Regions from separate parts of the Micromonospora sp. NPDC023644 genome, predicted to be linked through region 1. Evidence: riboswitches for the same ligand, from Rfam matches in the RefSeq annotation. Region 1 holds a riboswitch; the other holds the start of a gene.
What was found. A riboswitch is a leader RNA that binds a small molecule or an ion and turns the genes downstream of it on or off. The one in region 1 is predicted to bind S-adenosylmethionine.

Region 1 (13,992 bases):
CAGCTCGAAGATGTGCTTGTGCAGCCGGTCCAGGATCTCCAGGCAGACCCCCACCCGGGCCTGCGGGCCGGCGTCGCGCCAGCCGGGCAGTGCGGCGGAGGCGGCGGCGAGCAGTTCGTCGGCGCCGGCGTGCGGGTAGCGGACGTTCAGCTCGACGCCGAACGGGCTGGTCTCGGTGGCGACCCGGTCGGCCGCGCCCGGCTGGTCGAGGGGGAAGTCACCGCCGAGGTACGCCTCGAAGGCGGCCTTGCCGTCGGCGGCGGCGGTCTCGCCGTAGACCCGGGGGCTGGGCGACTCGGGGTAGGCGGACCAGTACCCGCGCTCCGTGATCGCGGTCAGCGCACGGTTGAGGGTGTCGGCGTGCCTGTCGTACAGGGGGTGCGGGGTCTCCGTCATGCCCGCCATCATGCAACAGGAAGCCCCAGGATCAGTAGGGCCGTGTCACAACTCAGATCGTGAGCTGCCAGTCGGTCCACCCGTCGACGGGGCGGAACCCGAGTTGCTCGTTGATCCGCACCATGTGGGCGTTCTCGGCCGCGTTGAAGGTGTCGATCGCGCGTACCGCCGGCTCGTGGGCCAGCAGGTGGCGCAGGTTCTCGACCTTGGCGAGCAGGCCGAGCCGGTGACCGCGGTGCGCCGGGTCGACGATGGTGATCTGCTGGAACGCGTGCCAGTCGGCCGACGGCCCCACGTCGAGCAGGGTCCAGGCGACCACCCGACCGGAGGCCTCGTGGCACACCGCCGCGTGGTAGCGCCGCCGCCCCCGCGCCTCCAGCGCCCGCTCGATGCCGCGGACCCGTTCGACGTCGATCCGCTCCGGCTCCCACTCCACGTCGCCCAGGGGCGCGTCGGCCATCAGCCGGCCGTCGAGGTAGGCGATGTCGGCGACGTACTCCCCGGGGGTCCGCCCCTGCCAGCGGACGGTGCGGTACCCGGCGGCGCGGGACCGGGCCTCGGCCAGCGACGCGGCCAGGCCCGCGTGGTCGAGCCGGGTGGTGTCGAGGCGGCGGCGGACCTCGGCCAGCGCCGGCCGGGCGCCGGTCGTCGCGGCGAAGGCGGCGCCGGCCCCGGAGCGGGCCGGGCCACCGGGCAGCGCGGCGACCGTCATCGCCACCACCCGCTTGCGGCCCCGCTCGCGCAGCAGGCGTACGGCGTGCCCGTGCAGCGCGCGGCCGACGCCGCGACGCCGGAACTCCGGGTGCACGATCACCTCGGCGGTGGCGTTCTCGGTGTTGTCGAGCTGCGGCAGGTCCAGCGCGAGGTAGCCGGCCGGCACGCCGTCGAGCCGGGCCAGCGCCCAGAGCGGATCGTTGCCCGGCAGCGGGTGCCGGATGGCCGCCTCGAAGCGCCGGCGGCAGAACGGCGGGAAGTCCGGCAGGTCGGCGTCGTTGGCCGCCGCGCCGATCCGGTACGCCTCGTCGATCGCGGCCTGGTCGGCGGCGTCGAGCGGCGCGATCGAGATGCTCATCGGCTGAGGGTGCGCCACACGACGACGATCGGGCCAGCGAATTAGCCGCTGGCCCGATCGGAAGTTGGTCGGGAGGGACGCTCGCACAACGCCTCCGGCGTTGGGTCGCAAGAACTGAAAGTCTCCGGCGAGACGCCCTCCCGCACGGAGCATCTTGCGCCGTCCGGTTACCGCCGTCAAGTCATTCTCGGCGCGTTTTCCGCACTCACAGCGAAAACCCAGTTACCCCCCGAATCCCCCACCCACCCCTCCCCGGGGTCCGGCCTCCGCGTCGATCATGAGGTTTGCGGCACCGTTCGCGATCGACTTCGCCGTCAACCTCATGATCGACGCGGAGAACAACAGCCGCGGGCAGGGGGGGTGGGGTGGGGTGGGGGTCAGCCTAGGAGGCCGGCGTCGCGGGCGGCGCGCAGCGAGGGCTTGATGCGGTGGGTGGGGCCGACCTCGCCGGCCACCGCGTCGAGGGTCTTGAGGCCCTCGCCGGTGTTGAAGACGACGGTCTCCGCGGCCGGGTCCAGCCGGCCCGACTCGACCAGCTTGCGCAGCACGGCCACGGTCACCCCGCCGGCGGTCTCGGCGAAGACGCCGGTGGTCCGGGCCAGCAGCCGGATACCGGCGCGGATCTCGTCGTCGTCGACGTACTCCATCCAGCCCCCGGTGCGGCGCACCGCCTCCAGCGCGTAGATGCCGGCGGCCGGGTCGCCGATGTTGAGGGACTTGGCGATGCCGGTCGGCCGGACGGGGGTGATGGTGTCGGTGTCGGCGTGCAGGGCGGTGGCGATCGGGTTGCAGCCGGCCGACTGCGCGCCGAACACCTTCCAGCCGCCGGCCGGCGCCTCGACGAGGCCGATCTCGACCAGCTCGGCGAACGCCTTGTCGATCTTGGTGAGCAGCTCGCCGGAGGCCATCGGGATCACCACCTGCGCCGGGATCCGCCAGCCGAGTTGCTCGGCCACCTCGTAGCCGAGCGTCTTCGAGCCCTCGGCGTAGTAGGGGCGGACGTTGACGTTGACGAACGCGGTGTCCTCGAACTCGTCCGTCTCCACCAGCTCGCCGCAGAGCCGGTTCACGTCGTCGTACGAGCCGTCGATGGCGACCAGCTCGCCGCCGTAGACGGCGGTGGTGATGACCTTGCCCTGTTCCAGGTCGCCGGGGATGAAGACCACCGACGGCGCGCCGGCCCGGGCGGCGTGCGCGGCGACCGAGTTGGCCAGGTTGCCGGTGGAGGCGCAGGCGTAGCGGCTGAAGCCGAGCGCGCGGGCGGCGGTCAAGGCCACCGAGACCACCCGGTCCTTGAACGAGTGGGTCGGGTTCGCGCTGTCGTCCTTGACCCAGAGCGGGGCGGTGATGCCCAGCTCGGCGGCCAGGTGCGGGGCGGCCACCAGCGGGGTGAGGCCCGGGTCGAGCGTGACCCGGGAGGCCGGGTCCTGACCGGCGGGCAGCAGCGCCGCGTACCGCCAGATGTTCTGCGGGCCCGCCTCGATCTGCTCCCGGGTGACGGCCGCCAGCGCGGCGGCGTCGTAGTCGACCTCCAGCGGGCCGAAACACTCGTAGCAGGCGTGCTGGGCGGCGAGCGGGTAGCGGGCCGAACAGGCGCGGCAGGCCAGGGCGCGGGCGGGGCTGGCGGTGGTGTCGATGCCGGAGGGGGCGAACGTCGACGTCATGTCGCGGGTCCTCTCATCTTTCCCCGCATCGCACCCTGCGGCGGGGACGGAATTGGCACCTGCCCCGCCGGTCGCTCTGCGGTGAGCGCGCGGGGTGGTTGCCGGGGCGTCGTCGGGCCGTATCCCTCAGCCCCTCTGGATGAGGTATGCAGTTGTGCCGTCGAGTCTAAGCACCCGCGCAGCCCGGATCGACGGGAGATCCCACGCTGTGAGCGATCCCGCAGCCGCCGGCCAGGGCCGGCGGACCCTTCCTCGACGGTACGGATTCAGGCGGTCACCGAGCGGGAGCCGCCGGGGCGCCGGGCGCGCAGCAGGGTGTCGACCGCCCACACGCCGGGGCCGAACACGGCGATCAGCAGGAACGACCAGCAGAACAGGACGGCCAGCTCACCGCCGTTGCGCAGCGGGAGCAGCGCGTCGGGCTGATGCACCACGAAGTACGCGTAGGCCATCGAGCCGGACGCCAGCAGGGCCGCCGCCCGGGTGAGCAGCCCGACGAGCACCAGCCCGCCGCAGACCGCCTGGATCAGCGCGGCCCACCACCCCGGCCACTCGCCGAGCGGGACCGCCTCGCCGGTGCCCCGGTTTCCGCCGAGGATCCCGAGCAGCGAGGCCAGGCCGTGGCAGAGGAAGAGCAGGCCGACGACGGCGCGGAACAGGGACAGGGCCGGGCCACCGATCCGGTCAGCGAACATCAGGGCACCTCCGGTCAGGACGAGGGGACGACACCAGGATGCCGCCACCCATTCGACGATGTCGATTCTTTCCCTCTCCATGGGAACGCTCCCACGGCTAGTCGGTCCACCGTCCACAAGGGCGCTGGCGCGGGCCCGTTACGGTGCGGGCACATCGACGGAAAGGAACGCGCGATGCGTCGCAAGCTCGTCCCGGTGGTGGCGCTCTCCATGGCCTGCCTGCTGGTCGTCACCACCGCCTGCTCCACCGGCAACCGGAAGAAGCGGAACCGGTCCGCCGACCGGCCGGCCGGCGCCGCCGCGAAGCGGGACGACGTCGACACCACCCGGGCGACCCCGACCCCCCGCCGCACGGGTGACGGGCTCACCTGCCTCGAACTGCGTAACAGCCGGGTCGGCAGCCGGAAGGTCCGCTACCGGGAGTACGCCGCCCCGATCCGCCTCACCGACGGCCGCTGGTCCGACCGCGACGGCACGACGGTGACGTTGCAGCGGCCGTGCGCCGTCGGCGACCTCGACGGCGACGGAGCGGACGACGCGATCGGCGTGGTCATGCTCGACGGCGGCGGCACCGGCCGCTTCTTCACCCTCGCCGCCTGGCGCAACGTCAGCGGCGAACCGGACTATCAGGCCCAGGTCGACCTCGGCGACCGTACGCCGGTGGAGAGCGTCAGCGTGCGCGACGGCAGGGCGACGGTGGTCTACCTGACCCGGCCGGCGGACGGCCCGATGGCGGAGCTGAGCATCCGGCGCACCGCCGTCTACCAGCTCAGGGGCACGACGCTGGCCAAGCTGAGCCACACCGACGCCCGGGTGGCCGGGGCGTCGAGCGACGGGAGCACCGCCGACGCCCCGGACTCGGGGGACACGGTCCCCGCGGCCGACTCCCCCACCCGCAAGCGCAGGTCCCGCTCCCGCTGACGTCCCCGCGCCGCCTCAGTCCGGGACCGGTCGGTGGGTTGGCGGTCTCGGCAGCCGTACGCTCCCGGTCGCCGGGCAACCCTCCTGGCTCACCTCGCCGAGGCAGCCCCACCCCGAGGTCGGCACGCGCTCGAAGTACTGCACGGGCTGCGACGGGACGGCCTCGGTGGTGAACGTGCCGGCACCGCTCGGGATGCGCTGCTCGTGGGAACCGGTCGTGTCGGTGTACGAGGCGACGATGTGCCACTCACAGGTGTGGGTGGACACCTCCGGCTGGATACGGAACGCCATGTTCGACTGACCGTTGCCCAGCTCGACGACGTTGCGGCGGAAGTACAGCTGGCCCTCCTGCGGCTCGCCCTCGGCCAGGACGTACGGGCCGTGCGGTTTGTCCGTCGGCCCGCCGGTCAGGTCCCACAGCAGGCCCTGCCGGGACTCGGCACCCGCCGGGGGGATGACGACGACGGTCTGCGCGGTGGGTGCGCGGCACGAGTCCTTGACGGCGGTCATGTCGTTGATCGTGAGTCCGGCGACGCGGTCGCTGTTGAGGTTCAGGTCGAACGTCTGGGCGTTGCCGCGATTCTCGTTGCCGTCCTCGAAGGGCGCCACATAGGACGCGCGCTCGACGATCCGACCGCCGAGCGGCTTCATGAACTCCCACACCCGCGACGCCTCGCCGGTCAGGGCGGTCAGGGTGGCCTGCTCGCCCTCGGTCAGCGGCCGGTCGAGCAGCACGGCGAAGGCCTCGGGCAGGTACTTGTCGTAGTCGAGCGGAGTGCTGGTGGACGTGAACGCGGGTTGCTCACGGTCGACCGCCCTCGCAGCCTGGCTGTCCGAGCGGGCCCGATCGGTGGCCGTCGACCGGTCCAGGAGAAGGTTGGCGTGGTAGGCGAACAACACGCCGACCACGAGGACGACGGCGACGGCGGTCACGTACACCGCACGCTGCTTCGGCGGGAGCCCGCGGAACCCGGGCAGGCGTTCGTCCGCCAGCACGGCCCAGGCCTTCGGCCGGGGCGACGACCCGGACGGCTGCTCCGGTGGCGCTACGGGCGCGGACGACGGCTCAGCCGGCAGTACGGGCGGAGACACGGACGACGACCCAGGTGACGACACGGACGACGGCACGGGTGGCGGCACGGGCGACGGCTCAGGTGGCGGCACGGACGACGGCTCAGGCGGCGACACGGACGGCTCAGGTGGCGGCGCGGACGGCTCAGGTAGCGGCGCGGACGACGGCTCAGGTGGCGGCTGAGGCGGCGGCACGGCGGGCGGAGTGGCCATACCCGATTCTCACTCACAGGCGCCACGTCATTACAGAAGCCGTCCCCCGACTGTGTCCGGCCAGGAGCGTCGCACCCGCCGCCGTCGCCTCGCCAGGGGTTCCGGGCCGGGTGTTGTCGTAGCCGATTCCGCTCGACAGGCACCGCAAGGGCGCTCCGGCCGGTCGCGCGGATGGGGCAGCTCGACAGCGCCCGCCGGACCTCCGCCGGGCGATGTCTGGGGTCGGCGGCGCGCTGGCCGGTGCGATGATCGGGCGATGGCACTCCCCGCACGCCGGCCCGCGGGCCGACCCGCACGCCAGCACGCACGCCGACCCGCAGGCCGACCCGCGCCGCGCTCACGCGACGGCCTGCCAGGTCCGGCACGGGCGGTCGGGCTCGCGATCGCCGGCCTCGTCCTGCTCGGCGCCTGCGCGCCGGCGACCGACCCGCCGTCGGCCGGTCCGGCGCCGGCCACGATGCCCGGCACTACGCCGACGGCGACCGCGTCGGCGACGGCGTTCTGGGCCACTCCCACGACCGGGTGCCCGGCATCCGGCGTCCGGATCAGCTCACCGGGCACCAGCGCCGCGATGGGTCTGCGCGCGCTCGGCCTGGAACTGGTCAACTGCGGCACGGAGCCCTACCGGCTCGACGGCTACCCGGTGCTGCGCCTGTTCGACGGCGACGGCAACCCCGTACCGGTCCGGGTGGTCGACGGGGCCAAGGAGATCACGTCGGGCTTCGACGACCCGCCCCGGCCGCTGACCCTGCGGCCCGGCGAGCGGGCCGGCGCCGCCGTGCTCTGGCGCAACCTGGTCACCGATCCGACGGTCGTCGCCACCAACGGCGAGCGCCTGGAGGTCGCGCCCGCCGTGGGCCGGCCCGCGCAGGCCGTCGGCCTGGACGGGCCGATCGACCTCGGCAACACAGGCCGGATCGGCGTCAGCGCCTGGAAGAAGCGGGCGGCCGACCCGACATCGACGCCGACCAGGCCGCTGCCGACCAGGCCGCTGCCGGACGCCCCGGTGCCGAGCAGGCCGGCGCCGAGCAGTCCCGTGCCGCTGCCGTGAGGCGCCCGGCGACTCAGCTGGTGACGTCCTTGCGGGTGAAGCGCCAGAACGCCAGGCCCCAGAACAGCGTCGCGTAGCTGATCGCCGAGATCGCGCCGCGTACCACGTCGTCGGTCTGCACCGGCGTCGACAGCAGCCCCAGCCAGGCGGTGCTGTAGTGCGTCGGCAGGAACGCGCGCAGCGCGCCCAGCGCGGTGATCTGGTCGAGGATGCTGGAGAGGATCCAGAGCAGCACCGCGCCGCCGACCGCGCCGAGCGCGGCGTCCGTCACCACCGACAGCAGGAACGCCAGGCCGGCCACCACCAGGAGCACGACCGCCAGGTAGCCGAGCACGCCCAGCAGCCGCAGCAGCCCCTCGCCCGGTTCGAGCTGGGCCGCCACGGTGCTGCGCAGCGGCTCCCAGCCGTAGCGCAGCGTGCCGATCAGCAGGGCGGTGCCGGCGAGCAGCAGCAGCGCCAGTGCCGAGTAGACGAGCGCGACGAGCAGCTTGACGGTCAGCAGGCGGGCCCGGGGCACCGGCACCGCCAGCAGGTAGCGCAGGCTGCCCCAGCTCGCCTCGCTGGCCACCGTGTCCCCGCAGAACAGCGCCACCACCACGACCATCAGGAACGACGCCGAGACGAAGATGGTGAAGAGCGTGAAGTTCAGCCCGCCCGACGTGGCGAACTCCACCAGGCTGCCGAACTCCCCGCGCCCGTTGTCGTCGTCGTCGCCCGTGTCGAACTGGAACGCGATCAGGATGATCAACGGCAGCAGCACCATGAACCCGAGCGCGAGCTGCGTACGCCGCCGGGAGGCCTGCCGCCGGAACTCGGCGCCGAACGGCAGGGTCGCCGACGGCCGGTAGCCGGCCGCCGCTCCCACCATGGGTGACGTGCCCGCCATCATCGGTCCCCGCTTCCCCGAGAGTTCTCGCCCACCAGGGCGAGGAACGCGTCCTCCAGGCGGCGCCGCGGCACCACCCGGTCCACCCCGATGCCGGCCCGGACCAGCTCGGCCACGACCTCGCTGCGGGCGGTGCCGTTGGTGTCCACCACGAGCTGGCCCTCGCCGTCGGGGAGCACCCGCACCCCGTGCAGGCCGGCCAGCACCGCCCGGGCGGCCTTCGGGTCGGTCACGTCGAAGAGCACGCTGGGCGACTCGCCGACGATCTCCTCGACCGGGCCCGAGGCGACGATGCGGCCCTTGTTCACCACCACCGCGTGCGTGCAGGTCTGCTCCACCTCGGCGAGCAGGTGGCTGGAGACCAGCACCGCGCGGCCGTCGGTGGCGTAGCGCTGGAGCACCCGGCGCATCTCCGCGATCTGCGGCGGGTCGAGCCCGTCGGTCGGCTCGTCGAGCACCAGCAGCTCCGGCAGCCCCAGCATGGCCTGCGCGATGGCGAGGCGCTGCCGCATGCCGTGGCTGTAGTTGTTGGTCTTCCGGTGCACCGAGTCACCCAGGCCGGCGATCTCCAGGGCCTGGTCGAAGTGCGCGTCCTCGGCCGGCCGCCCGGTGGCCCGCCAGTACGCCTTCAGGTTCTCCAGCCCCGACAGGTGTGGCAGGAAGCCCGGCCCCTCGACCAGCGCGCCGATCCGGGACAGCACCGGCGACCCGGGCACCAGCCGGTGCCCGAAGACGTAGATCTCGCCGGCCGTGGGCTGGGTCAGCCCCATCAGCACCCGCAGCGTGGTGGTCTTGCCCGCGCCGTTCGGGCCGAGCAGGCCGACGACCTGGCCGGGGTGCACCTCGAAGTCGACGTTGGAGACGGCGACGAAGCCGTCCGCGTACTCCTTGCGGAGCTGCCGCACGGCCAGCGGCACGCCCGCGTACGCCGGGTGCACGGAGCTGTCCTGGCGGCGGTGCCGGCGGCGGACCACCGCGACGACCACGACGAGCCCGACGGCGATCGCCACGATCAGCGCGACCAGCACCCAGCGCCACACGGTGGCGGAGGTGGGGATGGGGTCGCCGGCGACGGTCGGCAGGCCGACCGCGCCACCGGCCGCCACGGTGTGCACGGTCGGCTCGACCGGGGTGGCGTACGCCTGGTCGGAGGTCGCCACCACCACGCGCAGCCGGTGCCCGGCCTCGAACCGGCGGACGATCGCCGGCAGGGTGACGGTGACCGGCCGCGCCGCGTCGATCGTCGGCGGCAGGCCGGTGAGCCGGACCGGGGCGACCAGGCCGTTGGGCAGGGTGGCCGCGCCGTTGGGGTCGACGTCGTAGAGCTTGACGAAGAGCACCGCCTCCCCCGTCGGCGACGCCGCCCGGACGTCGACGGTCGGGGCGCCGACCACGTCCACCGCCTCGGCCAGCGGCGCCGACTCGAACCGGGCGTGCTGGCCGGGGATGTCCCCGGCCACGCCGCCGAGCAGCGACGACAACTCGCCGGCGAAGGGCACCGAGGAGATGGCGGCCGGGTTGCCGGACGGCGGGTTCGCGACGGGCTGGGCCGGGCCGGCGACCGGTACGTCCCGACGGGCCGTGCCGCCGACGCCCGGGTAGTCGGCGTAGCGGTAGCCGGTGGCCACCAGTCCCCGGTCGAGGGCGTCGAAGCCGGCGATCCGGGACCAGGTGAAGTCGTCGCCCGGGGCCTGGCCCTCGCCCTTGACGTAGTGGTCGAGCCACTGGACGGTCAGGAACTTCACCCGGTCCGAGTCGGTCTTCGGGCCCTCGCCGCCGTCGTGCCCGCCGGTGAACCAGGCCACCCGGACGGGCGTGCCGGCGGCGGCGATGCCGCGCGCGTTCGCGTCCGCCTCGCCGAGCGGGAAGAGGGTGTCCGCCTCGCCCTGCACCAGCAGGGTCGGCGCCTTGATCCGGTCGAGCACGCCGGCCGGGCTGGAGCGGCGCAGCAGGTCCACGGCGGCCTGGTCGGCCCGGCCGGTGGTGGCGATCCGCAGGTACGCGGCGCAGATGTCGGCGGCGAACCGGCCGCACGCCGGGTCGGCGACCTCGACCGGGACGCCCCCCGGACCGGTCCCCGGGCCGGCGCCCGGCCCCGGGCTGGGCGGGCCGGTGGCGGGCGCCCCCTCCGGCTGGGCGGCGGGGGCCCCGTTGAGCCCGGCGGGCCCGGCGCCGGCGTTGCCGGCGCTGCCGAAGAAGATGCCGGCCCAGCCGGACTTGAACACGCCCTCGGTGGGCTCCTTCCCGGTGCTCTCCGGCAGGAAGGAGCGGGACAGGTCGTTCCAGGTGATCATCGGCACGATGGCGTCGACGCGCTGGTCCTGCGCGGCGAGCAGCAGCGCCAGGCCGCCGCCGTACGAGCCGCCGACGACGCCGACCCTCGGGTCCCCGGCGGCGTCGGTGCGGACCTCCGGGCGGTCGGCGAGCCAGTCCAGCAGGCGCTGCGCGTCCCGGACCTCGTAGTCCGGGTGGTCCAGGTGGATCTGCCCGCCGCTGCGGCCGAAGCCCCGCGCGGTCCAGGTGAGCACCGCGTAGCCGCGGCCGGCGAACTCCTCGGCGTCGGCGCGGACGGACTCCTTGGTGCCGCCGAACCCGTGCCCCAGCAGCACCGCCGGCACCTTGCTCCCGGCCGAGGCGTCCTCGGGCAGGTAGAAGGTGGTGTCCAGGTCGACGGACTCGTCACCGCCGGGCCCGGAGGAGACGTTCACGATCGCCGCCTCGGTGCGCACGGCCGGTCCCTGCGGCAGGACGGCCCAGGTCACGGCGGCGGCGAGCAGCACGAGGACCACCGTCGCGGCGACGGCGCGCCGGCGGGTGGGCAGGGCACGCCGGATCCACGCGGCCGACAACGGCGATCTCATTCGGCACACGGTACGGCCCGGATCCTGAGCGTTGGCTGAGATCCTCCGTACGTCCGTCCGGTTGATCCGATCGGCGTCCCACCGGCGCGGTCCAGACCGTCTCACGAAGATGAATTCGTATCACGTGAATTCCGATGTTCGTCGGAAATCCCCTCGATCCATCCTTGTCACTCTCTTGCCTGACACAGAGAGTGCCCGACGGGTGACCCATCGGTCACTTCGGGCTTCATGACGCAAAGCTGACTGTTCGACGGTCGGAACAGCTCCCCGCTGGTCGGTTAGTTTTCCGGTCCGGTGCACGGGACTTCACCGTCGACCCCCGACACCCCACCGATCCCGTGCTCCCGCCGGAGGAGACAGCCATGACAGTCCCCGCGCCACCGGCCCGTCGGCGGCCCTCCGCGGTGGGCCGCGTACTGCCGTTGCTGCTCCTCGTCGCCCTGCTCGCGCCGATGGCCCTGCTGTTCGTGCAGACCTGGCGGCTCACGGCCGACGACCGGGACCTGGCCGGCCGGGAACGGCTCGGCGTGGAGTACCTGCGCGCCCTCGCCCCGGTCACCCACGCCCTGGTCGACGCCCAGACCGCCGCCGTCGCCGCCCGGCCCGCCAACGGCGAGGCGCTGACCCGCGCGGTCGAGGCCGCCGCCTCGGTCGACGCGCGGATCGGTGACGAGCTGCGCACCCGGGAGCGCTGGGCCGGCCTGCGGGCCAGGATCGAGGCGCTGGGCGCGCGCGGCCCCGCCGACCCGGAGGCGGCCTTCACCGCGTACGGCGAGGCCACCGACCTGCTGCTGGCCCTGCACGGCAAGGTCCGGGAGACCTCCGGCCTGGTCCGCGACCCCCGGTCGGACTCCTTCTTCCTCCAGGACGCGAGCCGGGGCCTGCCCGAGACGGTGGTGGCGGCCGGGCGACTGGCCGACCTGGCCGTGCTCGCCGACCGCCGGCCCGCCGCCGACCGCAACCGCACCGCCGCCGAGATCGCCGCCCTCCGGGTGGCCGTCCTCACCCCGGCCGGCGACCTGGTCACCGACCTGCGGGCGGCCGTGGACAGCTCGGAGAGCGCCGACCTCGGCCCGAGCGTGCTGACGCCGCTCGACACCTACCAGCGGGCCGTCGAGGCGCTGGCGGCCCACTCCGCGCCGGCCGGCCGCGACGCGGCGGTGGACCAGGCGCAGGTCGCCGGCGCCCGGCTCAACGCGCAGTCCGCCGCCCGGCAGCTCCAGCCCGTCATCCTGGACGAGCTCGACGCCCTGCTCGCCGGCCGCCTCGACGACCTGGACCGGGACCGCTGGCTGACCGTGGCGGCCGGGGCGCTGGCCCTCCTGCTGTGGTCGGCGCTCGGCGCGGTGTGGCTCGCCGCCGTCCGACGGGCCCGGCGGCGCGCGGCGGAGGTCCGGCGCGAACCGGACGGCGCCGCCGCCGGGCCGGACGACACGCCGTGGCAGCCGACCGCCGTCCGCGGCGCGGAACCGCGGCGGCTCCAGCCGGCGGGGTCGGCCCGCGGGCCCGGGAGCGCGCAGTGGGGGCCCGCCGATGCTGCTCGCTAGGCTCCGGATCCGGGGAAAGCTCGCGCTGCTCCTCGTCATCCCGCTGCTCAGCATGGTGAGCCTGGCCGTGCCGGCGGTGCTCGGCCGGGTGGCCGCCGCGCAACGGGCCGGCGACACCGCCGACCGGGTCCGCGTCGCCAGCCGGATCGGCAGCCTCGTGCAGGACCTGCAACAGGAGCGCGTCCTCTCCGTCGGACTGCTCCTCGGCCGGGTCACCCGGACCGAGCTGATGCAGCGGTCGGCCAGCGTGGACGACCGGGTCGCCGACCTGCGGGCCACCCGGGGCGACCTGCTGCCGCCGCGGGTCACCGAGGCCCTGAGCGGCGTACGTGGGCTGACCGACCTGCGGGCCGCGGTGCTCGCCGGTACCGCCACCCCGGACCAGATCATGGGCGGCTACGGGCCGGTGAGCACGAAGCTGATCGACTCGCTGCGGCTGCCGTTCGGGGTGGACACCGACACGGCCGCCGGACGGCAGGTGCTGGCCCTGGACGGGCTGCTCCGCGTCGACGAGGCGATGGGCGCCTGCGCCACCCTGATCGTGCTGGTCAAGGCGACCGGCTCCCCCCGGGTGGTCGCCTCGTACGTCGCCTGCATGGCGGGGCTGCGGGCGGACAACCAGCGGTTCCGCAGTCTGATCACGCCGGATCAGGTCAAGCTGGTGACGCTCAACGACGCGGCGGTGGCCGCCCGGACCAGTCCCGACTTCCTCGTCCGGAGCGCGCTGGACCCGGCCGGCGCGACCAGGGACATCCCCCTGGACGCGCTCTTCCCCTCGGTCCGCTCGATGATCACCTTCGGGCAGTTCATCGAGAAGAAGCTCGTCGCGGACGTCCTCGCCGAGGTGACCACGCAGCAGCGCCGGGCGCTGACCGAGGCGCACCTGGTCAGTGGGGCCGTCGCCCTGATCCTCGCCGTGGTGGTGCTGCTCAGCGCGGCCGTCGCCCGGACGGTGGCCCGGCCGCTGACCCGGCTCACCCGCTCCGCCGACCGGGTCGCCCGGGTCGCCGAGGCGGAACTGACCCGGGTCGCCGACGACGAGACCGAGGGCGCGGTGGCGATGCGCCTCGATCCGGTCGACGTGCGGGCCCGCGACGAGATCGGCGACCTGGCCCGCGCGTTCGACCGGGTGCAGAGCACCGCCGCCCGGCTCGTCGAGCGGCAGGTCGCCGGCCGGCGCAACGTGGCGCAGATGTTCGGCCACGTCGGCCGCCGTACGCAGAACCTCGTCGGCCGGCAGATCGCGCTGATCGACCGGCTGGAACGGCAGGAGACCGACCCCGGCCGGCTGGAGCACCTGTACCGGCTCGACCACATCTCCAGCCGGCTGCGCCGCAACGCCGGCAGCCTGGTGGTGCTCTCCGGTTCGGCCGGCGCGGACCCCCACGTGGCGCCGGTGCCGCTCGGCGACGTGGTCCGGCTCGCGCTCGGCGAGATCGAGGACTACACGCGGGTCGACGTGCAGGTGCCGCCCGGTGTGTCGGTGGCGCCCAGCGCGGTCGGCGACCTCGTCCTGGCGCTGGCCGAACTGATGGAGAACGCGACGGTGTTCTCCCCGCCGCACACCCGGGTCACCGTGGGCGGCGAGCCGACCGGCTCCGGGGCACGGCTGATC
Region 2 (13,992 bases), on a different contig from region 1:
GCGGCCCCTGGACCGGCTGGGCGCCTCGGTGCGGCAGGTGGCCGGCGGCGACTTCCGGCACCGGCTGCGGCCCGACGGCCCGGCCGACATCGCCCGGCTGACCAGCGACGTGGAGACGATGCGCCGCGCGGTGGTGGAGGCGTGGGAGCGCAGCCAGCACGACCGGGACGCGCTGGAGCAGCAGGCGGCCGAGCTGCGCCGCTCCAACGAGGACCTGGAGCAGTTCGCGTACGTCGCGTCGCACGACCTGCAGGAGCCGCTGCGCAAGGTGGCGTCGTTCTGCCAGATGCTGGAGCGCCGCTACGCCGACCAGCTCGACGACCGGGCCCGGCAGTACATCGGCTTCGCCGTCGACGGGGCGAGCCGGATGCAGGAGCTGATCAGCGACCTGCTCACCTTCTCGCGGATCGGCCGGGTCTACGGCGACCTGCGGGAGGTCGACCTGGCCGAGGTGTTCGCGCAGGCCGAGGCGAACCTGTCCCGGGCGGTGGAGGAGTCCGGCGCGACGATCACCCGCGACCCGCTGCCCACCGTACGGGGCGAGCCGACCCTGCTGACCATGCTCTGGCAGAACCTGCTCGGCAACGCGGTCAAGTTCCGCAGCCCCGACCGGGCGCCGCTGATCCGGGTGACGGTGACGGACACCGGGGATGCCTGGTCCTTCGCCGTCGAGGACAACGGCATCGGCATCGACCCGCGGTACGCCGAGAAGATCTTCGTCATCTTCCAGCGCCTGCACCCCCGGGGCGCGTACCCGGGCACCGGCATCGGGCTCGCGGTGTGCAAGAAGGTCGTCGAGTTCCACGGCGGGACGCTGGGCCTGGACGAGGCGTACCGCGACGGGACGCGCTTCGTGTTCACGATGCCGCGGGTGTCGACGGCGGTCGTACCCGGGCAGCCCGGCGAGCCCGCGGCGGAGTCGGCGGCCACGGCCTGAGCCTCCCCGCCGCCCCGACTCAGGCCTGCGGCTGCCGGTGGCCGTCGCCGGTCACCGGCGCGGCGGGTTCCGGCGGCCCGGCGGGCGGGCGCTCGGCCGGCGGCTCCGCGTCGCGGGTGAACTTGTCGAAGAAGCGCAGCAGCTCCACCGGGAACGGCATCACCAGGGTGCTGTTCTTCTCCGCCGCCACGTCCACCACCGTCTGGAGCAGCCGCAGCTGGTAGGCCCCCGGCGTGCTCGCCATCGCCCGGGACGCGTCGGCGAGGCGGCGGGACGCCTGGTACTCGCCGTCGGCGGCGATCACCCGGGCGCGGCGTTCGCGTTCCGCCTCGGCCTGGCGGGACATCGACCGTTTCATCCCCTCGGGCAGCGCGACGTCCTTGACCTCGACCCGCTCGATCAGCAGCCCCCACGGCTCCTCCGTGGGCGCGTCGATGACCGCCTTCAGCTCGGCGTTGACCCGGTCCCGGTCACCCAGCACGGTGTCCAGGTCGGCCTTGCCGATCACCGAACGCAGGGCGGTCTGCGCCACCTGGAGCACGGCCGAGGGGTAGTCCCGGACGTTGACCAGCGCCTTCACCGGGTCGACGACCCGATAGTAGACCACCGCGTCGACGGTGAGGGTGACGTTGTCCCGGGTGATCGCCCCCTGCGGGGGCACCCCGATCACGGTCGTCTGCATGCTGACCCGGACCATCCGGTCGGCGACGGGGACGATCAGCCGCAGGCCGGGCTCCCGCACCGGCGTCAGCACCCGGCCGAAGCGGAACACGACGCCGCGCTGGTACTGCTGCACCAGCCGGACGCTCAGCGCGCCGACGAGCGCCAGGAGCGCGACCACGATCACCACGCCGACCACGACCGCTTCCACGGCACCCCCGATCCGTTCGGCTCCCCGCCGCCGCCCCTTTCCCGCTGCGCCGGGAAGTAGTCCCCGGCGTCGCCGGTGCCCGGCCCTTCGATCAGCCCGCCGCCCCGCCGCGGTCGTGCGTGCGGGCGGCCACCAGCGCGATCCCGCACGCCGCGGCGGCGGCCAGCGGGGCGATCAGGAAGCCGACGGTCACCTGCCCCGCCGCGTCCAGCAGCGCCCCGGCCGCCGCCGCGCCACCCGCGCTGCCGACCGAGAACGCCGTCGCCGCCCAGGCGAACGCCTCGGCCACCGTGCCGGCGGGCGCCACGTCGTCGATCGCCACGAAGGCGATGGTGAGCAGCGCCGGAAGCGCGAGTCCGCTGACCGCCATCAGCGCCAGCATCACCGCCGGGGCCGGGGTGAGCAGCAGCGGCAGGTAGCCAACGGCGAAGACCCCGACGGCGCGCGGCAGGGTGGCGTAGCGGCGCAGACCGCCGAAGCGCACGTAGAGCAGGCCGCCGACCAGCGCCCCGGTGGCCTGCGCGGCGAGCAGCCAGCCCGCCCAGGAACGGGCCCCGGCCGACTCGGCGTACCCGGTCGCGGCGACGGTCACGCTGCCCACCGCCGCGCCGACCAGCAGCAGCGCGGCCAGGACCAACCGGAGCCGGCCGGCCCGCAGCGGCCCGGCCCAGTGCCGTACCGCCGGCCCGCCGCGCCAGCGTCGGACCGCGTCGGTCGTGGCGAACCACGCGGTACCGGCGGCCTGGAAGAGCGCGGCGGCGGCCAGACCGCCGGCCGGGCCGGCCAGGCCCACGGCGGCGAGCGTGACCACCGGGCCGAGGATGAAGATCGCCTCCTGCACGGCGATGTCCAGGGTGTACGCGGTCTGCACCCGGTGCGCGGGGAGGAGGTCGCGCCAGAGCACCCGCAGGCACGACTCGAAGGGCGGCGCCCCCGCCCCGGCCAGGGCGGCGGCGAGCACGGTCACCGGCAGGTTCACGTGCGCGGCGGTGAGCGCGAAGCCGAGCGTCGAGGCCGCCACGGCCAGCCACAGCACCGGCGGCTGCCGCCAGCGCTCCGCCATCCGGGCGAGCATCGGCTGGCCCACCGCGGTGCCGGCGGTGAACGCGCCGACCAGCAGGCCCGCGACGGTCAGCGTCATCGTCTCGCGGGCGAACACCAGCAGGGCCAGCGGGGCCGCGCCCAGCGGAATCCGGCCGAGCAGGCTGGCCGCCAGGACCCGGGCGGTCTGCGGCGCCCGGAGCACGGCGAGAGCGGAGGTGTCGGTGGGATCGGGGTCGGTGGGTCGTCCGCCGGCGGGTGGCCGCTCGGCGGGCGGTACGAGTTCGGTGTCGTCGGGCACGGGCATGACGGATCGCTCCCGGATCGTGGCGGAGGTGGACCGGAGGACGGCGCGGCGCCGGGCCGGTCAGGGAGCGAAGTCGGAGCGTTCGTGGTCGTTGCCGTACAACGGCAGGTCCGGGGTGATCCAGCGGCCGTAGGCGGCGGCGACGGCGTCGAGCGGGATCACGTGGACAGTCTAGGCCGAGCCAGCGGGACCGGATTGGACCTCGCCGCGCCACCACCCGTGCTCCCTACGATGGCGGCCCACGACTCGCCGCGCCGCCGGGAGGACGTCATGCGGGAGCGCTTCGCCGACCTGTCCACGCCGCTGATCGCCGACGCCTGCGTACGCCTCGGCGTGCCCCCGCGCGTGGCGCCGGCCGGGATCCGGGCGGTCGTGCCCGGCCACCGCCTCGTGGGCCGGGTGCTGCCGGTGCGTCACCACGGCAGCGTGGACGTGTTCCTGGAGGCGTACGGGAACGCCGCCGCCGGCGACGTCCTCGTCATCGACAACGGCGGCCGGAGCGACGAGGCGTGCGTCGGGGACCTGGCGGTGCTGGAGGGCGTCGCGGCCGGGATCGCCGGCCTCGTCGTCTGGGGGCTGCACCGCGACACCCCCGAGCTGGTGGAGATCGGCCTGCCCGTCTTCAGCTACGGCAGCCTCCCGGCGGGTCCGGCCCGCCTGGACCCGCGGGAGCCGGAGACGCTCACCAGCGCCCGGGTCGGGCCGCACCTGGTGACCGCCGACGACCTCGTCGTCGCCGACGACGACGGGGTGCTGTTCCTGCCCGCCGGCCGCGCCCCCGAGCTGTTCGCGGCGGCGGAGCGGATCGGGACCGTCGAGCGGGTCCAGGCGCGGCGGATCCGCGCCGGGGAGACGCTGCGGGAGCAGACCGGCTTCGCCGACTACCTGGCCCGCCGCGCCGTCGACCCCGCCCACACCTTCCGGCAGCACCTGCGGCAGGTCGGCGGGGCGATCGAGGAGTGAGCGGGGACCGGTCGGAGGGCGCGTGAGGGTGGTCATAACGGCTGGACGGCCCACCGTGGCGGGCTGCTAGCCTCGTCGGCAGGTCATGAGCGCCAGCGTCAAGCCCCGGCTCGCTGGCCGGCAACCCTCGTCCGCGCAGGGGTGCCCCGGGTGAGGACCAGGCACCGGAGCGGCTCCGGTGCAAGCGCGGCCTGGTTCCCAGGTCGTCACCGACCGAGGAGAGCCATGTCCTTCCCCATCTGCGTCCCACCGGCGGTTCCCGCCGGGGCACCGCCGTCGCCGGCGCTGACCCGGCGCCGCCACATCGACACGATGCGGGTCTGCGCCACCTCCTGTCGCCCCGGCGACGCGCGCTAGGCGCGCCACCCCTCTTTTCAAGGACCCATCCCAGCGGTACGCCCACCGGGCGCACCGTCGGCGCCGCACGCCCGTGCCCGCCGCCGGAACACCTCGTTCGGAGACACCTGTGCGATTCCTTTCCTCCCTCACCCGGGCCGCCGCCCTCGGCGTGGCCGCCGTCCTCGCCGCCACCACCCTGACCGCCTGCGGCGACGACGCGGCCGGCGCGGCCGACAACCCGTACGGCCTGCTCCAGCCGGGCGTGCTACGCGCCGGCACGCTCACCGACGCCCCGCCGAACGTCTACCTCAAGGACGGCAGGTTCACCGGTTTCGACAACGACCTGCTCACCGCGGTCGCCGCGAAGGTCGGCCTGAAGGTGGAGTTCGTCGGCACGGACTTCTCCGCCCTGCTCTCCCAGGTCAACAACCGCAAGTTCGACGTCGGCAGCTCCTCGATCACGATCACCGAGGCGCGCAAGAAGACCGTCGACTTCGGCAACGGCTACGACTTCGGCCACTTCGGACTCGACGTGCCGGCCGGCTCGTCGATCACCGGCTTCGACCAGCTCGCCGGCAAGCGGGTCGTGGTCGTGCAGGGCACCGTCCAGGACGACTACGCCACCGGCGAGGGGCTCGACCCGGTGCGGGTGCCCGACTACAACGGCGCGATCAACCAGCTCAAGGCCGGCACGGCCGACGCCTGGATCGCCCCCGCCGAGATCGGCGACAAGTCGGCCGCGGACAGCGGCGGCAGGATCACCGTGTCGGCCAAGCTGCTCAGCCCGGCCCCCACGGCGTACGCGTTCGCCAAGGGCAACGACAAGCTGCGCGAGGCGCTGGACAAGGGTCTCGACGAGGTGATCGCGGACGGCACGTGGAGCCGCCTGCAGGCCCAGTACTACCCGGGCCGCCCGATCCCGGCCGACTTCAAGCCCGGCAGCGGCACGGTTGCGGTGCCGTCGGCGTCGGCCACCTCCTGAGACGTACGGACGACGAGCGAGCGGGGCGGTAGGAGGAACGATGGATCCGTTGAGCACCCTGTGGGAGACCTTCTTCGACGCGGACTCCATGCGCGAGGCGCTGCCCGAGATGTTGACGGTGGGGCTGCCCAACACGCTGATCCTGGCGATCTCCGCCGCCCTGCTCGGCTCGGTGCTGGGCATGGCGCTGGCCGTCGCGGGCATCTCGCGTACCCGATGGTTGCGGTGGCCGGCGCGGGTCTACACCGACGTGTTCCGTGGCCTGCCCGCCGCGGCGACGATCCTGCTCATCGGGGTCGGCCTGGCGCCGCTGGGCATGCGGGTGTGGGGACCCAACCCGTACCCCCTGGGCATCCTGGCGCTGTCGCTGATCGCGGCGGCCTACATCGGCGAGATCTTCCGCTCCGGCATCCAGTCGGTGGAGGCCGCGCAGCTGGAGGGGGCCCGGGCGCTGGGCCTGTCCTGGGGCGAGGCGATGCGCCTGGTGATCGTCCCGCAGGGGATCCGGCGGGTGCTGCCGGCCTGGGTGAACCAGCTGATCGCGCTGATCAAGGACTCCAGCCTGGTCTACTTCCTCGGCCTGCTGGCCAGCCAGCGCGAGCTGTTCCGGATCGGGCAGGACTACGCGGCGAACACCGGCAACCAGTCCGCGCTGCTGCTGGCCGGGCTGTTCTACCTGACCCTGACGGTCCCGCTGACGCACGCCGTCAACTGGATCGACCGACGGCTGCGGCACGGCCGGCAGGCCACCGCGCCCGGTGACGACGACCTCGACCTGGCCCTGCCGGGTGCGGCGGGAGGGAATCAGCGATGAGCATCGACACGACGACCTCGGTGAGCCTGCGCGTCCGCGACGTGCACCTGGCCTTCGGGTCGCACCGGGTGCTGCGCGGGGTCGACCTGGACGTGGCGCGCGGGGCGACGGCCTGCGTGATCGGGCCGTCCGGGTCGGGCAAGTCCACCCTGCTGCGCACGATCAACCGGCTGGTCGAGCCCGACCGCGGCGACGTGCTGCTGGACGGGCGCAGTGTGCGGGGCGACGACCCGGACGCCCTGCGGCAGCGGATCGGCATGGTCTTCCAGCAGTTCAACCTCTTTCCGCACATGAGCGTGCTGCGCAACGTCACCCTCGCGCTGCGCCGCATCCGCAAGCTCGGCGAGGACGAGGCGGTGGCCCTCGCCCGCGAGCACCTGGAACTGGTGGGGCTGGCGGCCAAGGCCGACGCCCGCCCGGCGCACCTGTCCGGCGGGCAGCAGCAGCGGGTCGCGATCGCCCGCGCGCTGGCGTTGCGCCCGCAGGTGATGCTCTTCGACGAGGCGACCTCCGCCCTGGACCCGGAGCTGGTCAAGGGCGTGCTCGGGCTGATGGCCGAGCTGTCCGCCGGCGGCATGACGATGGTCGTGGTGACCCACGAGATGGGTTTCGCCCGCGAGGTCGCCGACACCGTCGCGTTCATGGATCGCGGCGTGGTGCTGGAGGCCGGCGAGCCGGCCGCGATCTTCGAGCGGGCGGAGCACCCCCGGTTGCGTCGCTTCCTCTCCCAGGTGCTCTAGCGCCGACGCCGTCCGGTCGGGCGCACGCTCAGATCCTGGCGACCAGAGCGGGGCACGTCTCGTCCTCACGCGTGGGACAGGTTCCGCAGTTCCCCGGTGAGCTGTTCGAGGTACTCGGGCGGCCCGGCTTCGGCGAACCACAGCCAGAGTTCGGCGGCGTGGATCGGAAACCAGGCCCGGACCATGGCGGGGTCGGCTCCGTACCCTTCGACCAGGGCGTCGAACGACCGCGGGTCCTTGCGCGCCGCGCCCCAGGCTGCCCGCGACAGTTCCCGGAGCGGGTCGCCCAGATGGGCCGCTTCCCAGTCGAGGACCGCCGTGACGGCGCCGTTCGCGGCGAGGAGGTTTCCGTCGGTCCAGTCGCCGTGGCAGAACACCGTGCGGCCGCCCGGTGGAACGGCGAGTGGAAGCGGGGGGCCGCCGGCGTCGCGGTAGCGGCGAATGATCAGCGCATCGTCCGGCGCGGCCGGCAGCCCGTCGGGCGGCCGCAGCTCGTGGAGCCGACGCAGCAGGGTCGCCGAGGCACGGAGCCCGTCGAGTCGCACCTCGGCGTCACCGCTGTCCAGGCGCTCGCCCGGCATGAGCGTCATGAGGATCGAGCCCGGCCCGACCTCGACGAGCTCGGGCACCGGCAGGCCCGTGTCAGCGAGTGCCCGCAGGGCGAGCACCTCCGTGTCGTGCCGCGACGGTTCCGTCATCCGCTTCTCGACCAGCTGGCGCCCCTGGTGCTCCACCAGCCGCACGTGCCCGACCGCTCCCTGCCGCATCCCGCCATCCTGCCAGGCGCACGGGTGACATCGCTGTGCCGCTGAGCAGGCGCCCCAAACCCGCAACTGGGCGGCACCGGCTCTGGCGCACTGTCGAGTCTTGGCAATATCCTCCACTTCACACGCGACGCCTGGAGTTCCTTTTCACGGGGCCGCCCCGCCCCCACCTCCGGCCGCAGAGGAGATGCCATGCACGTCGAGAATTCCGCAGTGGACCGTCGAACCCTGCTGCGGGCCGGCCTCGGCGCCGCCACGGTCGCGGTCGTCGGCAGCCAACTCGCCCTCCCGGGCGCCGCGCACGCGGACCCCGCCGCCGACCTGGACTGGATCTACAGCTGCGACGAGTGGGGCGCGCGCCCGCCGGCGGACCCGCTGTCGGTCAGCGCCATCCCCACCAACAAGATCATCGTGCACCACATGGCGTTCCCGAACGTCACCGACTACTCCGAGGCGCAGGCGGTCAAGCTGGCCCGCGACTGCCAGAACCTGCACATGGACGGCAACGGCTGGTCCGACACCGGCCAGCACTTCACCATCAGCCGGGGCGGCTACGTGATGGAGGGCCGCCGGGGCAGCCTGGAGCGGTTGCGCGCCGGCGACCGGCAGATGATCTCGGCGCACTGCCCCGGCGAGAACGGCCGGGCCATCGGCATCGAGAACGAGGGCACCTACGTCACCGAGACGCCACCGGAGGCCCTGCTGGACTCGCTGGTCACGCTCTGCGCGACCATCTGCCGGCGGTACGGGCTGCACGCCCACGACATCTTCGGCCACTGGGACTTCCGCACCACGCAGTGCCCCGGAGCGGCCTTCTACGGGCAGTTCCCCGCCCTGCGCCGCCGGGTCTTCGAGGCGCTCGGCACCGACCTCGGCGACGTGCCGGCCCGCCGCTGGCCGGACCTGTGGCGCTTCGTCGGCTCCCCCTCCGTCCGGGTGGTGCAGTACCTGCTGGCCCACCGCGGCTACGCCGTGCCGGTCAACAGCGTCTTCGACGCCGCCACCGTCGCCGCGGTGCAGGACTGGCAGCACCGCAACGGCATCGCAGTCGACGTGGACGCCACCCTCACCGCCCCCACCTGGGAGACCCTGGTGCCGGAGCTGGGCGGGGACGCCACCGGCCTGCCGGTCACCGCCGTGCAGTTCCTGCTGAACTTCCGGGGCAACCCCGGGGTCACCGTGACCGGCGAGTACGACCACCCGACCAGGACGGCCGTCAAGGACGTGCAGCGGACCCACGGCCTGCCGGCCCACGGCAAGCTGGACGTCGACACCTGGTGCGCGCTCGTCGGCGGCGTCGTACGCCGGTCGTTCCGCCACTGACCGCCGCCGCCGGCCCGTCGGGGCGCAGAGCCCGACGGGCCGGCGAAACGCGGTCGTACCTCGCCCCCGCCAGGCCCCTGATCTGCGACGATGAGGCAGTCACGACCGGAGGAGGGTGCTGTGGCGTCTCGACTCAACCCGTACTTCAGCTTTCCGGGCAACGCGCGGGAGGCGATGGAGTTCTACCAGCGTGTGTTCGGCGGTTCGCTGTCGATGGACACCTTCGGCACGTTCGGCACCGACGACCCCGCGCTCACCGACAAGATCATGCACGCCATGCTGGAGACCGACCAGGGCTTCACGCTGATGGCCTCGGACACCGCGCCGGGCATGGAGCACGACCCCGGCAACAACGTCTCCGTGAGCCTCAGCGGCGACGACGCCGACGAGCTGCGCGGACACTGGGGCAGGCTCGCCGAGGGTGGCACCGTGACGATGCCGCTGGAGAAGCAGGTGTGGGGCGACGAGTTCGGCATGTGCGTCGACCGCTACGGCATCGGCTGGATGGTGAACATCGGCCAGCCGCAGGGCTGACAGGTGTAGGGGTGGCGGCAGCGGGTAGGGACCGCTGTCCACGGGCCCGGGCGGCACCCCACGGTGCGCCCCGGCCCGCAGCCGCCGGCCAGGGGGTGCACCCGATGCAGTCGACGCCCGCGCACCCCCGGCCCGGCCGCCCCGCCCGGCGCGCCCGCCGTGCTCCGGGCACGCCCCGGCCGCGATGACCCGGGTCCGGAACCTGCGCGTCCGCCCCGACCTGCTCTACGTGGCGAGCGGCTGGAGCACCCTGGTCACCGACGTCCGCGGCCGGATCACCGGCGCCGACCCGCAGGGCTTCTTCGCCCGCAACACCCGGGTGCTCAGCACGGAACGGCTCAGCGTGGACGGCCGCGAGCCGGTCCCGTTCAGCACGGCCAACGTGGCGGGACACGCCCAGCTGTCGTACGCCGCCCTCGGCGACGGCGAGACGCTGCCCTCCCGCGCGGCCTACCTGCTGGTGGAGCGCTTCGTCGGCGAGGGGCTGCGCACCCGGCTGACCGTGGTCAGCTACGCGGCCGTGCCGCTGGAGCTGCGGCTGCGGATCCACCTCGCCGCCGACTTCGCCGACACCAGCGAGGCCGAGACCGGCCGCCGGGTGCAGTCCGGCGCCGTCGACGCGAGCTGGGACGACCGGCAGCGGGAGCTGCGCCTCACCTACCGGTGCGACGGCCTCGACCGGGCGGTGGCGATCGGCGTACGGGCCGACATGCCCGTCCGGTACGCCGACGCCGCCCTGGCGGTCGACGTCGCGGTGCCGCCCGGGGAGTCCCGCCGGGTGGAGCTCCTCGTCGAACCCGTCTTCGACGGGCGACGCCTCGCCGCGCCGCCGCCGACCTTCGCCGAGCCGGGCGACGCCGCCGCGCGCGCCCGCGGCACCCTGGCCCGCGAGTTCGCGCGCCTGGGCAGCAGCAACTTCGACGTCACCGCCGCCTGGCGGTGCGCCGTCGACGACCTCTCCGTGCTGCCGCTGGGCGAACCGGACGGGCCGACGGCACCCATGGCCGGCCTGCCGATCTACCAGGAGATCTTCGGTCGCGACACGATGACCGCCTCCTGGCAGGCGCTGCTCGCCGGGCCGACGATGCTGGCGGACAGCCTGCGGCTCAACGCCCGCCACCTCGGGCGGCGCATCGACGACTGGCGCGACGAGGAACCCGGCAAGCCGCTGCACGAGGCCCGCCGGGGCCCGGTGTCCACGCTCGGGATCGACCCGTTCGACGGCTACTACGGCGACTGGTCGACCGCCCCGGACTTCCTGGTCTTCCTCGGCCAGTACCTGGCCTGGACCGGTGACCTCGACACGGTGCGGGACCTGCTGCCGACCGCGCGGCGCGTGCTGGGCTGGATCGACCGGTACGGCGACCTCGACCGGGACGGCTTCCTGGAGTACCACCGCCGGTCCCCCGCCGGCCTGAAGAACCAGGGGTGGAAGGACTCGGACACCGCCATCGTCGACGAGCACGGCGAGGTGGTGCCGAACCCGATCGCGACCAGCGAGTTGCAGGCGTACTGGTACGCGGCGCTGCGGCACGCCGCGGTGGTCTTCGCCGCGGCCGGTCACCCCGCCTTCGGCGCCGGGCTGGTCCGCCGGGCCGCCGCCCTGCGGCGCCGCTTCCACCGCGCCTACTGGATGCCCGACCACGGCTGCCACGCCCTGGCGCTGGGGCCGGACAAGCGGCAGGTGCGTTCGGTCAACTCCAACGACGGTCACCTGCTGGCCACCGGGATCGTGCCCGCCCGGCTCGCGCCGCTGGTCGCCGACCGGCTGCTCGCCCCCGACATGTTCAGCGGCTGGGGCGTACGCACCCTGTCCTCGGCGCACCCGGCGTACAACCCGTTCAGCTACCACCGGGGCAGCGTGTGGCCGGTCGAGGCGGGCACCATCGGCCTGGGGCTGGCCCGGTACGGCTGCTGGGAGCACCTGCACCGGCTCGCGGAGGGGATGTTCTCGGCGGCGGCGCTCTTCACGGAACACCGCCTGCCGGAGGTGCTCAGCGGGCTGCCCCGCGACGACACCCACCCGCACCCCGGCGTCTACCCGGACTCCTGTTCCCCGCAGGCCTGGTCCGCCAGCGCGGTCGTCGCGCTGATCCAGGCGCTGCTGGCACTGCGCCCGGCCGCGCCGTTGCGGACGATCTTCGTCGACCCGCACCTGCCGGAGTGGCTGCCGGACCTCGTGCTCGAGGGCGTGCGGGTCGGCGGTCACACCATCGACCTGACCGTACGACGTGGGCGCGGCGGGCGCACGTCGCTGCGCGCCCGCGGCGACCGGATCGCGGTGCTCCGCCGGCCCACGCTCCAGGCCCGGGCCACCCGCCGCCGGTCCTGACCAGCTGGCCCGGATCGTCGGGACCCCACGGGCGGCGGGCGGTGGCGCAGCGCGGAAGGCGGCGCACGCGGCCGACAGGGCTAGGATCCTGTCGTGGCCGAGCAGGGGCTCATCCGGGACGACGAACGGTTGCGCCGCATCGAGGCGGTGACCGACGCGACGCTGTCCCGCCTCGACGCGGCCGATCTCTTCGACGAGCTCCTCGACCGCGTCCGGGACCTGCTCGACGTCGACACGGCGGCGATCCTCATGCTGGACACGCACGCGCAGCAGCTCGTGGCCACCGCGGCCAAGGGGCTGGAGGAGGAGGTCCGGCGGGGTTTCCGCGTCTCCGTCGGCCGCGGGTTCGCCGGCCGGATCGCCCTGACCCGGCAGCCGGTGGTCGTCGACGAGGTCACCCCCGACTCCGTGGTCAACCCGATCCTGCTGGCGATGGGGCTGCGGTCGCTGCTCGGCGTGCCGATGTTCGCCCGGGGCGAGCTGATCGGCGTGCTGCACGTCGGCACGCTGGGCCGACGCCGGTTCACCACCGACGACGTCCGCCTGCTGGAGCTGGTCGCCGACCGGGCCAGCCTGGCCAGCCTCACCCGGTCCCACAACCTCGACCACAACGCCGCCCTCGCCCTGCAGCGCAGCCTGCTGCCCACCCAGCTGCCCAGCGTGGCGGGCCTGGACCTGGCCGCCCGGTACGTGCCCGGGCACGTCGCCGGGATCGGCGGCGACTGGTACGACGTGTTCCCCCTGCCCTCGGGCTGGCTGGGCCTGGTGATCGGCGACGTGTCGGGCCACGGCCTGCAGTCCGCCGTGATCATGGGACGCGTCCGCAGCGCGCTGCGCGCCTACGCGCTGGTCTGCGACGACCCGGCGGAGGCGTTGACCCTCCTCGACCGCAAGGTCGGCCACTTCGAGGCCGGCAACCTCACCACGGCGCTCTACGCCATGGTCTCCCCCGACCGGACCCGCATCCGGCTCTCCGCCGCCGGGCACCTGCGCCCCGTCCTCGCCGTGCCGGGCCGGCCGGGCGCACCCGTGGCGGTCCACGTCGATCCCCCGCTCGGCACGGGTCGCCGGCCACCGCCCCGGCAACGCGCGGAGGTGGCCTTCCCGCCGGGCGCGGTGCTCGTCTGCTTCACCGACGGCCTCGTCGAACGCCGCCACGAGGTCATCGACGTCGGCCTCGACCAGCTCGCCGACGTGGTCCGGCCGGCACCGGCCGAGCAGGTCTGCGCCACGGTCATGGGCGTCCTCGGCACCGAGCAGCCGACCGACGACATCGCCATGCTGGTCGTGCACCGCCTCCCGGCGCCGCACTGAGCCGCACGCCGGCCGGGGTCGTCGACGCCGACCGGTGGTCGCCGGCCCGTTTGGCGGGAGGCGATCGCGGAAAGAGTGGCGGGCATGAAGTGGGCAAGCCGAGCCGTACCCGCCGCCGTCGCCGCCGTCGCGGCCCTCGCCGCGCGTGACCTGATCCAGCGCGACCACGCGTTGCTGCGTACCTTCCCGGTCCTCGGCCGGGCCCGATACCTGCTGGAGTCCATCGGGCCGGAGTTGCGCCAGTACATCGTCGCGGGCAACAACGAGGAGCGGCCGTTCACCCGCGACCAGCGCCGCTGGGTGTACGCGTCGGCGAAGCAGCAGAACAACTACTTCGGCTTCGGCACGGACAACGACATCGAGTTCACCCCCGGATATCCGATCATCAAGCACCGCACCTTCGGTCGGGCCGTCCCGCCGTCGACGCCGGGGGCCGGGCACGACGTGCGGCTGCCGTGCGCCAAGGTGCTCGGTGCCGCGCGGGGCCGCGCCCACGCGTTCCGGCCCGAGTCGGTGGTCAACATCTCCGGGATGAGCTTCGGGTCCCTGTCCGGCAACGCCGTCGAGGCGCTCAACCGGGGCGCGGCCCTGGCCGGCTGCCTGCAGAACACCGGCGAGGGCGGGCTGTCGCCGTACCACCGCAAGGGCGGTGACCTGGTCTTCCAGATCGGCACCGCGTACTTTGGCTGCCGCGACGAACGCGGCCGGTTCAGCCTCGACCGGCTCAAGGA

Region 2: another riboswitch for S-adenosylmethionine. It lies ahead of AB0G08_RS24590 (ABC transporter substrate-binding protein); the one in region 1 lies ahead of thrC (threonine synthase).

Annotation. Positions count from the first base shown of each region.
Region 1 is NZ_JBFABA010000004.1:179,479-193,470, forward strand. Features, by position in the region: gene paaN (phenylacetic acid degradation protein PaaN) at 1-396, opposite strand, end outside; gene AB0G08_RS05210 (GNAT family N-acetyltransferase) at 449-1,468, opposite strand; gene thrC (threonine synthase) at 1,846-3,132, opposite strand; SAM riboswitch class I at 3,143-3,278, opposite strand; gene AB0G08_RS05220 (DoxX family protein) at 3,399-3,827, opposite strand; gene AB0G08_RS05225 (hypothetical protein) at 4,002-4,748, shown strand; gene AB0G08_RS05230 (hypothetical protein) at 4,764-5,744, opposite strand; gene AB0G08_RS05235 (DUF4232 domain-containing protein) at 6,490-7,083, shown strand; gene AB0G08_RS05240 (ABC transporter permease subunit) at 7,097-7,972, opposite strand; gene AB0G08_RS05245 (alpha/beta fold hydrolase) at 7,969-10,830, opposite strand; gene AB0G08_RS05250 (hypothetical protein) at 11,193-12,377, shown strand; gene AB0G08_RS05255 (nitrate- and nitrite sensing domain-containing protein) at 12,364-13,992, shown strand, end outside.
Region 2 is NZ_JBFABA010000047.1:1,940-15,931, forward strand. Features, by position in the region: gene AB0G08_RS24570 (ATP-binding protein) at 1-937, shown strand, start outside; gene AB0G08_RS24575 (SPFH domain-containing protein) at 957-1,808, opposite strand; gene AB0G08_RS24580 (MFS transporter) at 1,900-3,156, opposite strand; gene AB0G08_RS24585 (RraA family protein) at 3,427-4,119, shown strand; SAM riboswitch class IV at 4,201-4,312, shown strand; gene AB0G08_RS24590 (ABC transporter substrate-binding protein) at 4,586-5,440, shown strand; gene AB0G08_RS24595 (amino acid ABC transporter permease) at 5,481-6,254, shown strand; gene AB0G08_RS24600 (amino acid ABC transporter ATP-binding protein) at 6,257-6,994, shown strand; gene AB0G08_RS24605 (phosphotransferase) at 7,060-7,761, opposite strand; gene AB0G08_RS24610 (N-acetylmuramoyl-L-alanine amidase) at 7,972-9,081, shown strand; gene AB0G08_RS24615 (VOC family protein) at 9,202-9,615, shown strand; gene AB0G08_RS24620 (glycogen debranching N-terminal domain-containing protein) at 9,800-11,947, shown strand; gene AB0G08_RS24625 (GAF domain-containing SpoIIE family protein phosphatase) at 12,041-13,261, shown strand; gene AB0G08_RS24630 (FMN-binding glutamate synthase family protein) at 13,346-13,992, shown strand, end outside.